DNA from 3 places in the Oceanobacter sp. 3_MG-2023 genome. Region 2 is predicted to be linked to each of the others. Evidence: predicted binding sites of a transcription regulator. Region 2 holds the regulator's gene; each other region holds the start of a gene.
The links. Region 2 encodes FNR, which switches genes on or off when oxygen is low (the NO sensors DNR and NnrR bind a similar motif). Its sites were predicted from a motif close to TTGATNTANATCAA; they were not measured.

Region 1 (4,245 bases), on a different contig from region 2:
GTCGCCCGTATGGAACGTCAGATCAGCCAACTGGACCAGGTACCACTGCTGGGTAAAATCAACGGTGCGGTAGGTAACTACAATGCCCACTTCAGCGCCTACCCGGATGTAGACTGGCAAGCCAACGCTGACGCTTTTGTAACGTCTCTGGGGCTGACGTTCAACCCTTACACCACCCAGATTGAACCCCACGACTACATTGCCGAGCTGTTCGACACCATCGCCCGCTTCAACACCATTCTGATTGATTTTGATCGTGATATCTGGAGCTATATTTCATTGGGCTACTTCAAGCAGCGCACCATCGCGGGTGAAGTGGGTTCCTCGACCATGCCGCACAAGGTTAACCCGATCGACTTCGAAAACTCCGAAGGCAACCTGGGTATCGCCAACGCCATTTTTGGTCATCTGGCCGCCAAACTGCCGATCTCTCGCTGGCAGCGCGACCTGACCGACTCCACGGTATTGCGCAACATGGGGGTAGGTTCTGGTTATAGTCTGATTGCTTACGCCGCCAGTATGAAAGGCATCAGCAAGCTGGAAGTGAATGCACCACGTATCGCAGCTGACCTCGACAATGCCTGGGAAGTTCTGGCAGAACCAATCCAGACAGTGATGCGTCGTTATGGCATCGAACAGCCATACGAAAAACTGAAAGCCTTCACGCGCGGCAAAGCCATTACCCAGGATGCCATGGGCGACTTTATTGCCAGCCTTGAGTTGCCAGCAGCGGTGAAAGCAGAACTGAATGCCATGACGCCAGCCAGTTATATTGGCAACGCGGAGGCGCAAGCCAAGGCGGTCTGATAAACGCTGGGCTACTCCGGTAACCCGGGTAGCCAGAAAGACAACGGCGAGTCAGATTCATGACTCGCCGTTGCGCTACATCGCCTAAAACCCCACCGTCTTAAACCCAACGCCAGCCGTTAATCAAAGGGTTGTGGACGTGGCGTGCTGTCGGTGGATGGCGGCAAGATCGGCAACATAAAGGATGGTTGCTCGCCAGTCAGTGTTTTCAGGAAAGCCACTATCTGGGCATTTTCTGTATCACTGAAATGACGCCCCAGTTGCAAGCGCCCCATGATATCCACTGCCTCTGTCAGCGTGGCCGCTTCACCATCATGGAAGTATGGATAGGTCAGCTCGACATTACGTAATGTCGGCACTTTGAACTTGAAACGATCAATATCCTTACCCGTCACAGCCGCAACGCCTTCGGCCGGGTTATTGGTTTGATAAGCCTCTATCAGCCCCATTTTCTGGAACGAATTCCCTCCAACCGCAGGGCCATTATGACAAGCGACACAGCCAGAATCCTTGAACAAGGTGTAACCGGCTTTTTCATCACTGCTCAGCGCATTTTTATCTCCCCGCAACCACTGGTCAAAACGGGAATTGGGCGTTACCAGCGTTTTTTCAAATTCGGCAATCGCTGTAGTCACCTGATCGATGGTTAATTGACTGGTACCGAATACCTGCTTGAATTCTGCAACGTACTGGGGAATGGACTGCAAGACATCCACCGCCAGTGTATGGGTAAATGCCATTTCTCCCGGATTGGCAATCGGCCCACCGGCCTGCTCTTTCAGGTCGGCCGCCCGGCCATCCCAGAATTGGGCAATATTCATCCCCGAGTTAAGCACCGTAGGTGAATTGATCGGACCCTGCTGCCAGTTGTGGCCAATGGAGGTTTTCAGGTTATCCGTACCGCCCATACTCAAGTTGTGGCAAGAGTTACAGGATATAAACCCGGATTTTGACAACCGGGGATCAAAATAGAGTTTTTTACCTAACTCCACTTGCGCCTGCTTGACGTCTTTTACAGCTTCCAAGGGCTGTATTGGCCCTACAGCCTGGGCTGTAGCGACACAGCCAAGCATTACCAGCGATACCACTAACTGATATTTTTTCATTATGTATCTCTCCCTGAGCGTCACCACGTTGATGTCGTAACCGGCTTTGTTGTAACTGCTGTTATAGTTATGAATGCCCGGTTCATTGACAACCAGCTAATGAATCGGAACTTGAGAAAGATCAAAGAGGTAGCACAGTTCTTCGAGTCAAGTCCGTCAAAAAACAGGCTCCTTGCATCTGGCTGACAAAGCTCAAACAATACGCAGCTTGGACATTCATTATTTTGCGAACCCGTGAATGCCATGGGTTCGCCCTGGTCAGGAACACTCTTTTATGCATCTCCTTGGTGATCTTTCGGTTGCAGTATTCCTGCGTGATTACTGGCAAAAAAAACCGGTTGTTATTCGTCAGGCCTGGCCCGGATTCCAGCCTCTGCTGGCAGCCGATGAGCTGGCTGGCCTGTCACTGGAGTCTGAAATCGAGTCCCGACTGGTGATGGAAAATGGCCCTGCCGGCCCCTGGGAAATTCGCAAAGGGCCGTTCGACGAAGCCGCTTTTGCAGACCTGCCAGACAGCCACTGGACGTTACTGGTACAGGCTGTGGATCACTGGATTCCGGAAGCGGCCGATTTGCTGGAGCATTTTCGCTTTCTGCCGGGCTGGCGTGTCGACGACCTGATGATCAGCTACGCCGTGGATGGCGGCAGTGTTGGCCCTCATTACGACCAGTACGACGTCTTTTTATTACAGGCCGAAGGTCAGCGAGAATGGCGTATTGGCCAGATGTGCAACGATGAATCCCCGATTATACAAGGACCGATGATACGGGTTCTGGCCGGGTTTGAAGAAACCGACCGCTGGGTGCTGGATCCGGGCGATATGCTGTACCTGCCGCCACAGCTGGCCCATTACGGCATCGCCCAGGGCGAGTGCCAAACCTATTCGATCGGCTTCCGTGCCCCCAGTGTCGCCGAACTGGCGCAGTTTGCACTGGATCAGGTATTAAGCAACAGCAGCGAAGATCAACGTTACACCGATGCCGATTACACTGCTCAGGAAGGCAATCCGGGCGAAATATCCGCCGCTGCCAAAACGCGTCTGGCCAAACTCCTGCAAGACATGCTGATGCAACCGGATCATCTGGGAGACATTCTTGGCACTTTAATGACAGAACCCAAATACCCGGAGCATCAATCCGAACGATTGAATGATGACGACTGGGAAGCATGGCGCAGCCAGCATCGGCAACTACCCGATTTACGCAAAAGTGAGCATGCTCGCTTTGCCTATCAGAAAACTGCCAGCGGCCTGGTATTTTACGCCCAGGGGAAAACATCAGTACTCGATAACGACGACCTGGAACTGGCGCAATTACTCAGCAGCCGCAACCAATATCCCCGTGAGCAGATGGCCGATGTCCCCTGCTCCAGACAAGGCTATGAACTACTGCGCCACCTCTGGTTACAACAACTGATTTATCAGGTTGAATGATGCCGATACTAATAAGAAGGAGACAACCATGAGCATTCGTATGGTGCGTACTAACTGGGCTGACCACCAGCAAGGCATCCGGGATGTCCGAGACCGGGTCTATATTCAGGAGCAACAAATTCCACCGGAGGAAGAATGGGATGAAGCCGCAGACCAGGTCGCTCACTATGTGGTCGCCCAGGATGGTGATCGCACTATCGGCTGCATTCGCCTGTTCGATGACGGTCATTTTGGCCGCTTGGCTGTCTTGCCGGAATACCGTTCAGCGGGTATTGGCCAACAGCTGGTTGAAGAGGTCAAGGCATTGGCAGAATCGATGTCCATGCCTCTCTTGCTGGCCAGTGCACAATGCACCGCCATGAGCTTTTATTGGCAACTCGGCTTCTATAACGATGGTCACTTTTACCTCGATGCAGGCATTCCTCATCTGGATATTGCCTTGCCTCTGAACACCAGCCTCCCACCGGAAGATTATCAATACGCCTACCGCATCGGTCAGGACAACAACCGGCACACACTTAGCAGTGCCTGCGAGGTTTTGGGATTTTTACTGACCCAACTGTCCCAGCAACCCACTTCTGTCATGCTGGCCTTGTCTGATCCAGAAAATCCCTACTGGCATCATCCCTTGCTGATTTCAGCATTGGTCAAATATTTACGCCAAGGAAAACACCGGGCCATCCATTTGGTTATCCGGCACGACAACCACATTACGGACTTACCACTGTTCACCATGGCACGCCGAGTGGACAGCAAGGTTAAAGTCATGGTCAATAGTGATGTCGATCAGACCCAGGGCGTATTCGGGCGAGAAAGCTGGTTTGCTGAAGATCAATCCCAAACCGGGTCGGAAGCGAGCCAGAGGGCGCGCCCTATGCAACTGCAAGCGAATGCCGCCGA
Region 2 (4,245 bases):
CCATTGTGGTGTAAATCACGGATTCCAGCTTCCAGCCGGTTTCTGGATCAGAACAGCGGCCAACCTCGTCTCTTGTTATAACGGGGTATCGTAACGAATGGCGGTGATTTCCCATTCCCGGGTTGCTTCTTCTGTTTTGATGAACACATCATCACCGACTGACTTCCCCAGACACGCTCTGACAACCGGCGCATTAACAGAGGCATAATGCTTTTTGCCGTAGATTTCATCCGGGCCAACGATACGGAAAAGCAAGGTGTTATCCTCTTCGTCCATCAGGGTAACCCAGGCACCAAAATAGGCCTTGCCTTCCTGACTGGGGTGGTATTCGCTGACCCGTACAGCGTCCAGCCGTTTTCTGAGATAGCGCACCCGGCGGTCAATCTCTCGCAGCCGTTTTTTGTTGTACTGATAGTCGGCATTTTCAGAACGGTCGCCCAGACTCGCTGCCCAGGTCACTTTTTTGGTGACTTCCGGGCGTTCAGTTCGCCAGAGATAATCCAGCTCCTGCTCCAGCTCTGTATACCCCTCAGGGGTGATGATATTGGTATCCATGGTTCTCCCTTGAAGGTTGGGTGCGCTGTCTGGTGAGGAGCTGCCCAGGGGCCGGGACGCGCCTTTAATCGATGGTGACGATATCGAGCCGGGTGGCCAGGTGCGTCTGGTCTTGTTGTTGTTGCAAATTGACAAAATCAAACAGATTGAGATCGCCGAGCTGGGAGGGGGCGATGTTGCAGATGGCAGCAAAGATATTCTCGCTGCGGCCTGGTTGTATTCTTTCCCATTCGGTCAGCATATTCTTGATGTTCTGGCGCTGCATGTTGTCCTGGGAGCCGCACAGGTTACAAGGGATGATTGGGAACTCCATGGCGGTCGAATAAGCCTGGATGTCTTTTTCCTTGCAGTAGGCCAGCGGACGGATCAGAACGTGCTTTTTATCGTCGCTGAGCAGCTTGGGTGGCATGGCTTTGAGTTTGCCGCCGTAAAACATGTTCAGGAATAAGGTTTCAATGATGTCGTCGCGATGATGGCCCAGGGCGATTTTATTGGCACCAATTTTTTCAGCAAAGCCGTAGAGGGTGCCGCGACGCAGGCGGGAGCACAGGCCGCAGGTGGTTTTTCCTTCCGGCACCAGATCCATGACCACGCTGTACGTGTCTTTTTCAACAATATGGTAGGGAATATCCAGCTTGCCCAGATACTCGGGTAACACGTGTTCGGGGAAGCCGGGCTGTTTCTGGTCCATATTGACGGCAATCAGCTCAAAGTTGACCGGGGCGCTTTTTTTCAGGCTGATCAGGATATCGAGCATGGTGTAGGAGTCTTTGCCGCCCGACAGGCATACCATGATCCGGTCACCTTCTTCGATCATGCAATAGTCTTCAATCGCCTTGCCAACGTTTCGGCGCAAACGTTTATGAAGTTTGTTGAATTCGGTGCGTGCTTTGCGATCAATGACATCGGCGGTCATGCTGGAAAACTCCTGAGCATTCTGGGGCGGAACACTGGCTAAAAATCAGGCGGCGAATTCTAGCGAATAGATTGGCTGGCGTCAGTAACTGTTGCCAGCCAATAACAACGCGGTGGCCGGTTAGCGGGTTCAGGGATGAAACTGGGCACAGAAACAAGGATATAAGGGGTTTTTTGCCGTTACCGCTGAGAAGGGTAACGGCACGCTGTGCGGGATTATTCCGCCGGCGTTTTCTCGTCACATTCAATTTGTGGGTTCAGTCCGGCCATTTCATACAGGCTGTTCATGTCCAGAACGATGATTTCCTTGCTCTGGGTTTCGATCAGGGCATTTTTCTGGAAACGGGTGAATACCCGACTGATGGTTTCTACCGCGAGGCCAAGGTAGTTGCTGATGTCGACCCGCGACATGGGCAGGCGGAAGTGGGTGGCACTGAAACCGCGTCGAGCGTAACGGTTGGAGATATCCAGCAAAAACGAGGCTACACGTTCTTCGGCGTTCTTTTTGCTCAACAGCAACATCATGTTCTGGTCGTGACGAATTTCGTTGCCCATGGTGCGCATCAACTGTTTGCGCAGGTCGGGGAGTTCGTCGGTCAGGTTTTCCAGCTGATGAACCGGAATTTCACAGACGGTGGTGGTTTCCAGCGCTTTGGCGGTGAGAGGGTAATCACCGGCATCGTAACCGGCCAGGCCAATCAGTTCGCTGGCGAGATGAAAGCCAGTGATCTGTTCTTCGCCATTACTGGCCAGGGTGTAGGTTTTCAGGGCACCGGTACGTACCGCAAACACGGACTGGAATTCATCCCCTTGCTGGAATAACAGCTGGCCTTTTTGAATGGGTCGGCCACGGCGAATGATATCGTCCAGTCGCTCCATATCTGTGTCACTGAGCGAGAGTGGCAGACACAGTGCGTTCAGGGAGCAAGTCTGGCAGTGGGGTTGATTACCGCGCAAGGGAGGGTGCGCAGGCTGTGCAGCTTGGTTTGTTTTCATTGAGCTCACCGTGTCGGGTTTTCCGTTATGTAGGGAAGAACCGTGTTCCATTAATTTTCGTATGGTCTTAGCTCGACGAGTGGCTGTCAAGACATTGGTCAAGGTATTGAGTCAAGGTATTGTCAACGGATGATCAGTCGCTGATCAATAACGACCCTGGCTACTATAACCAGATGGCTGCTGCAGTCCAAACGCCGTAACCAATCAGTAACAGTCCGGCAATGATACGGCTAAGGCTGTGACTGAGTAATCGGCTCAGGCTGGTGGCGGCGAGGCCACTGGCGAACAGGGCAGGCAGTGTGCCAAGGCCAAAGCAGAACATGGTCAGTGCCCCTTTGAGGGGATCACCATTGGCGGCGACCCAGCTCAAAGTGCTGTATACCAGTCCGCAAGGGAGCCAGCCCCATAGCAGTCCAAGGCGAAAGCGACTGCTGATCGAATATTGTGTCATCAAGGGGCGGGTAGCAGGCTGCAGCCTTTGCCATAGATATTGGCCAACTTGTTCGATACGGGTGAGCCAGCTTGCCCAGCGGGCAACGTAGAGCCCCATCAGCACCAGCAGTATGGCGGCCAGTGTACGTAATGCCAGCATCAGTACATCATTCAGTTGTTGTAGCCATAAGCCAAGCAGCGAGACGAGCAGGCCGGCAAAGGCGTAACTGGTGATACGACCGCTGTTAAAAGCCAGTGCTGTCAGTAGCGGTTGTTGTTGTGAGCGGGTGCCAATGGCGGCGGCAATGCCGCCACACATTACCAGGCAGTGACTGGAGCCAAACAGGCCCAGCAACAGGGCGGTTAACAGGGAGAGTGGTTCAATCACAATGGGTTTTTATCGGTTGCCGTGGTATGGGGTGCTGGTGTTGTGTCGGTTGCTGCGGGTTGGGTGCTTGCGGGATCGTCATCGTCATCAAAGAGAATTCTGTGAGCCGGAGATTCCATATCATCAAACTGGCCGCTGCGCACTGCCCAGAAAAAAATCAGCGTGGCAATGCTGATCAGGACGATCGAAAGTGGAACAAGTATGTAGATAATATCCATGTTATGTCCATCAAACCAAGCGAGTGGAAGCCATTATAATCTGGCCTTGTGGCTGAGTGTGCTAATTGTGACCGGATACATCCGGTTTGGTCGTCCGGGATAGTCGCAGCGCATTACTGACCACCAAAAGCGAACTGAATGACATGCCAATGGCTGCGGCCCAGGGAGGAATATAACCTGCCGCTGCCACTGGCAAGGCCAGCAGATTATACAGCAGCGCCCAAGCGATATTCTGGTAGATCACCTGGCGGGTACGGCTGGCGGTGTCCAGAGCCTGTAATACACAGTCCAGGCGGCCGCTGGTGACCAGGGCATCGGCGCTGGTTTTGGCCAGGTCCGTGGCGTCACTGACGGCAATGGCAATGTCGGCCCCAGCCAGTACCGGGACATCGTTGATGCCATCGCCAATCATTAATACACGTTCTCCCTGCTGTTGCCACAGGCGTACCTGTTGTAGCTTCTGTTCGGGTGACAAGCCGATCTGGACGTCGTCAATACCCAGCTGTGTTGCCAGTTGTTGACCTGAGGCGCCGGGGTCGCCGGTGAGCAAGGCTGTTTTGATTTTGCGTTGGCGCAGGCCCTGGGTCAGGCTGGTGGCGGATTTTCGGATGCTGTCCCCGAGCCGGATCCAGGCTGCAGCCTGACCGTCGACACTGAGCAGCAGCCATTGCCCTTCCTGATGGTTCAACTGACTGGTATCCAGCGAGGAGTGGTCAGGCAAGGCAAAGTCGGGGCGGCCAA
Region 3 (4,245 bases), on a different contig from region 2:
GTAAATTCCTGCGAGCCATTGGACTCGGCTTCATTGGCACTGGCCAGTTGTTTTTCCAGCTCAGGAATACGGCCATATTGCAGTTCCGACATTCGTTGCAAATCACCACTGCGACGGGCAGCGTCCATCTCGATTCGAGCCTGCTCGAGCAATTCCTTCGATTTGGAAGCACCTTCCAGCAGGGCTTTTTCCTGCTTCCAGACATCTTCCAGCTCGACATAAGCACCGCTGGCTTTATTGATGTCGTCGTTCAGGTCACTCAGACGTTTTTTCGCTGCTTCGTCTTTTTCTTTTTTCAGCGCTTCGCGCTCAATTTTCAGCTGAATCAGGCGACGTTCCAGCTTGTCCATTTCCTGTGGCTTGGAATCGATTTCCATACGAATCACCGAAGCGGCTTCATCAATCAGGTCGATTGCTTTATCCGGCAACTGGCGATCAGCGATATAGCGCGTGGACAGTTTTGCCGCCGCAATAATGGCGCTGTCGGTAATCTGTACGCCGTGGTGAACCTCGTAACGCTCTTTCAGACCACGCAAAATGGCGATCGTATCTTCGACCGACGGCTCATCCACCATGATTTTCTGGAAACGACGCTCCAGCGCTGCGTCTTTCTCGATAAATTCCCGGTATTCGTCCAGGGTGGTAGCCCCCACACAGTGCAACTCGCCACGCGCCAATGCCGGTTTCAGCATATTGCCCGCATCCATCGAGCCTTCGCCCTTACCCGCCCCTACCATGGTGTGCAGCTCATCAATAAAGAGCACGATGCGGCCTTCTTCTTTAGCGACGTCTTTTAATACGGCTTTCAGTCGTTCTTCAAACTCACCCCGATATTTGGCACCGGCCACCAGCGAGCCCATATCCAGCGACAGAATACGTTTATCCTTGAGGGTATCCGGCACTTCACCATTGACGATACGCTGGGCCAGACCTTCTACGACTGCGGTTTTACCCACCCCGGGAGCACCAATCAGAACCGGGTTGTTTTTGGTTCGGCGTTGCAGTACCTGAATCGTGCGGCGGATTTCATCATCTCGACCAATCACTGGATCCAGCTTGCCCGCTTCGGCCCGTTCGGTCAGGTCGATACAGTATTTTTCCAGCCCCTGGCGGCTGTCTTCCGCATTGGCATCGCTCACAGTTTCACCACCACGCATATCCTCTATCGCCTGTTTCACTTTGGTGGCATCAAGACCGGCCGCTTTTAGCGCCTGGCCTGCAGCCCCTTTGTCTTCCAGTGCCACCAGTAGAAAAATCTCGCTGGAAACGTATTGATCGCCCTGCTGTTTGGCCGCTTTTTCGGTGAGGTTCAATAACCGTCCCAGCTCCGCCGACACCTGGATTTGCCCATCAGGGTTGCTGACCCGAGGTTGATCTTGCAGTACCTTCTGCAGGGCTTGCTCCAGCTGCGGCACATTGCTGCCAATACGACGAATTACATCTTTGACCGAACTATTGGCCTGCTGTAACAACGCCAATAACAAATGGACGGTATCAATCTGATTGTGATCCTGGCTCAAAGCCAGGCTTTGGCTTTCGGCCAGGGCGTTTTGCAAACTGGTGGTTAAACGATCCATACGCATACAGAGCTTCTCCTCTGGTAATACCGGCAAACACCAGCCAAGGAAGGCCGGTACTCGCAGCGTTGTACAAAATAAAGTCGGGCAAACTGAAGTTGTGCTAAACAGTGACTGCCTTAATGGTAAATGGAGACTTGATGAATATTTTTCAAGTAAAAAACTTCAAAAACAAGAAAATCTAATAGTTGTTTATTGATCCTGAGCAATATTCATCATCCATCCGTATACTGATGCCCAAACCAGCAAATCAGCCAACACCGTCAATACTACGCCGACACAACACTGCTGATATTGAGTCATTTCAATGAATTTAAAGACCAGAGGAATTACACCACTGTGAGTCGCGAACTGCGTATCGGGGCGTTATACCTGATGTTGGGAGAAGCGCTATTAGCCATCATGGGCGCCCTGATCAAACATTTGTCAGACGATCTGTCGACAGAGCAAGTGGTGTTTTTCCGCAATATCCTTGGGCTGATCGTACTGGCCCCCCTGATCATGAACAGTGGCATTGGCAGCCTCAAAACCAGCGTCTGGCATTGGCACCTCATGCGTGGACTGGTAGGGGTTGCAGCGATGTACTGTTATTTCTGGGCGCTTGGCAATATGCCACTGACCGAAGCCTTTCTGGTCAAGCTGTCGAGTCCTTTTTTTATGCCGTTACTGGCCTGGTGGTGGCTAAAAGAACCCACGGGCAAGTTCAGTGGCCTGGCCCTGCTGATCGGATTTTCAGGTGTCGCGATTATTCTGCGCCCCGGAGCCGATAGCACCTTTACCCTCGCAGCCTTGATCGGTTTGCTCGGGGCTGCCCTGGCAGCTCTGGCCAAGGTCACCATCCGGCGTATGTCGGTGACGGAATCCAGCCAGTGTATTGTATTTTACTTTGGCCTGATTGCCAGCCTGGTCTCTTTTCCCGCCGCCCTGATGAACTGGCGACCGGTTCCGGATGATGCCTGGTGGTGGCTCGCAGCGATGGGCCTGGTGGCAACAGTCGGCCAGCTGGCATTAACCAAAGCGTATCGCACCGCACCGACCGGCAAGGTCGGCGTCTACGTTTACAGCGCGGTTATTTATGGCGCCTTGATGGGTTGGTGGTTCTGGGATGAAATCCCGGGCTGGACCACCATTGCCGGAGCAGTGCTGATTATTCTCGCCGGTATCGTTAATCTGTGGCAGCCTCGTAGCCGTGGCACTCCAGACGCCACGACTGCCACGGCCACCAGCGCGACGACGGCGACAGACAACAGCCGATGACCATGCGCCAACGGATATCACGACTTTACTGACAATTAGCCCAATACGGGCCAAAGGGCATTGAATCCACGCCATTTCGGCGTAAAAGGCATCGAATGTAAGCTGATTATTTCCTCAGGATTAATTATACTCCGGCACTAACCTGTTTTCGGCAAGAATCGTACCCATGTCCCGCATAGACACCCTGCAAACATTTGTTTCTGTTGTACGCGCACGCAACTTCACTTCTGCTGCTGATTCGCTAGGCGTTACGCCATCCGCGGTCAGCAAACAAATCAGTGGTCTGGAAGAGCGTCTGGGAGTGAGATTGTTGAACCGCACGACCCGCTCGGTCAGTCCGACGGAAGCGGGGCAGATGTTTTACCAGCACTGTGAAAACATCCTCGAGTCCATTTCCGAAGCCGAAAAACTGGTCACCGATTTTGATGTGACGCCGCGCGGACGTTTGCGCATCACTGCCATGTCCAATTTTGGCCGCCGCGAACTTGCGCGGATGTTCAATGATTTTTCCGAGAAGTACCCAGATATCAGCTTCGACCTGCATATTTCGGATCGGCCGCTGGACATCGTCAAGGAAGGCTACGATTTTGCGCTCCGCATTGGCACTCTGGAAGATTCCCGACTGATTGCCAAACCGGTAGCGCGCCAGAATATTGTGATTTGTGCCTCGCCTCAGTACCTCAAGACCTGGGGCACCCCAACATCACTGGAAGACCTCGACAAGCACCGTATTCTGATGGTCACCAACGCCGAGTTTGCCCGTATTAACTGGCTGCGCCAGTTTGAAAAAGATCACGGCTTCACCTTGTCCAGCGTCGAACGCAAGCTGTCTGTCAACGACATTGATATGGTCTATGAAGCCTGTCTGGCCGGTATGGGTATCACGGCCATCCCGACATATATTGCCGATCATCACTTGCAGAATGGCGAGCTTGTGCGCTTGTTCAGTAACGTTGAGATCCCGGTTCGTACGATCAAGGTGGTATTCCCACAAAATCGCTACCTGGCCACCAAAAGCCGGGCGTTTCTCGACTTTATCAGCGAATATTTCGACGACCTTGGAATTAACAGCGACGACAGCTGATACCACAAGACAAGGCTCCGGCTCCCCTCTGACAGCGGCTTGATCCTTCGTGGCTCAAGCGTTGCTCAGTCGGCACTTTTCCCCTGGCAACGCTGTCTGAATATCTCTGGCACCCGCGCCAGTTTACGTTCCGTATAATCAAAAAATACAATGCCGGTCTTGGCTTCCGCCACCAGTTTAGCGCTGGACTGGTTACTGACCCGGTAAATCACATCACAACCGTATTTGTTAAAATCCATCACCCCGACGGCAAAGGTCAATACTTCGCCAATAAAGGCTTCGGCCCGGAAACTAACCACCAGGTCGGCGACCATAATCCCCAGGCCA

Region 1: Q8W32_RS00375 (cytochrome-c peroxidase) is a predicted target of FNR. The motif match lies at 2,025-2,038, and genes of this name have one in related genera.
Region 3: clpB (ATP-dependent chaperone ClpB) is a predicted target of FNR. The motif match lies at 1,773-1,786, and genes of this name have one in related genera.

What each region holds. Positions count from the first base shown of each region.
Region 1 covers NZ_JAUYVX010000001.1:75,486-79,730, reverse strand. The annotation lists gene purB (adenylosuccinate lyase) at 1-807, shown strand, start outside; gene Q8W32_RS00375 (cytochrome-c peroxidase) at 927-1,913, opposite strand; gene Q8W32_RS00370 (cupin domain-containing protein) at 2,188-3,345, shown strand; gene Q8W32_RS00365 (GNAT family N-acetyltransferase) at 3,374-4,245, shown strand, end outside.
Region 2 covers NZ_JAUYVX010000010.1:91,245-95,489, forward strand. The annotation lists gene Q8W32_RS10610 (NahK/ErcS family hybrid sensor histidine kinase/response regulator) at 1-14, shown strand, start outside; gene greB (transcription elongation factor GreB) at 76-555, opposite strand; gene ttcA (tRNA 2-thiocytidine(32) synthetase TtcA) at 620-1,471, opposite strand; gene fnr (fumarate/nitrate reduction transcriptional regulator Fnr) at 1,687-2,466, opposite strand; gene Q8W32_RS10630 (sulfite exporter TauE/SafE family protein) at 2,630-3,286, opposite strand; gene ccoS (cbb3-type cytochrome oxidase assembly protein CcoS) at 3,283-3,504, opposite strand; gene Q8W32_RS10640 (heavy metal translocating P-type ATPase) at 3,566-4,245, opposite strand, start outside.
Region 3 covers NZ_JAUYVX010000003.1:144,188-148,432, forward strand. The annotation lists gene clpB (ATP-dependent chaperone ClpB) at 1-1,583, opposite strand, end outside; gene Q8W32_RS04045 (DMT family transporter) at 1,917-2,834, shown strand; gene Q8W32_RS04050 (LysR family transcriptional regulator) at 3,001-3,918, shown strand; gene Q8W32_RS04055 (thioesterase family protein) at 3,984-4,245, opposite strand, start outside.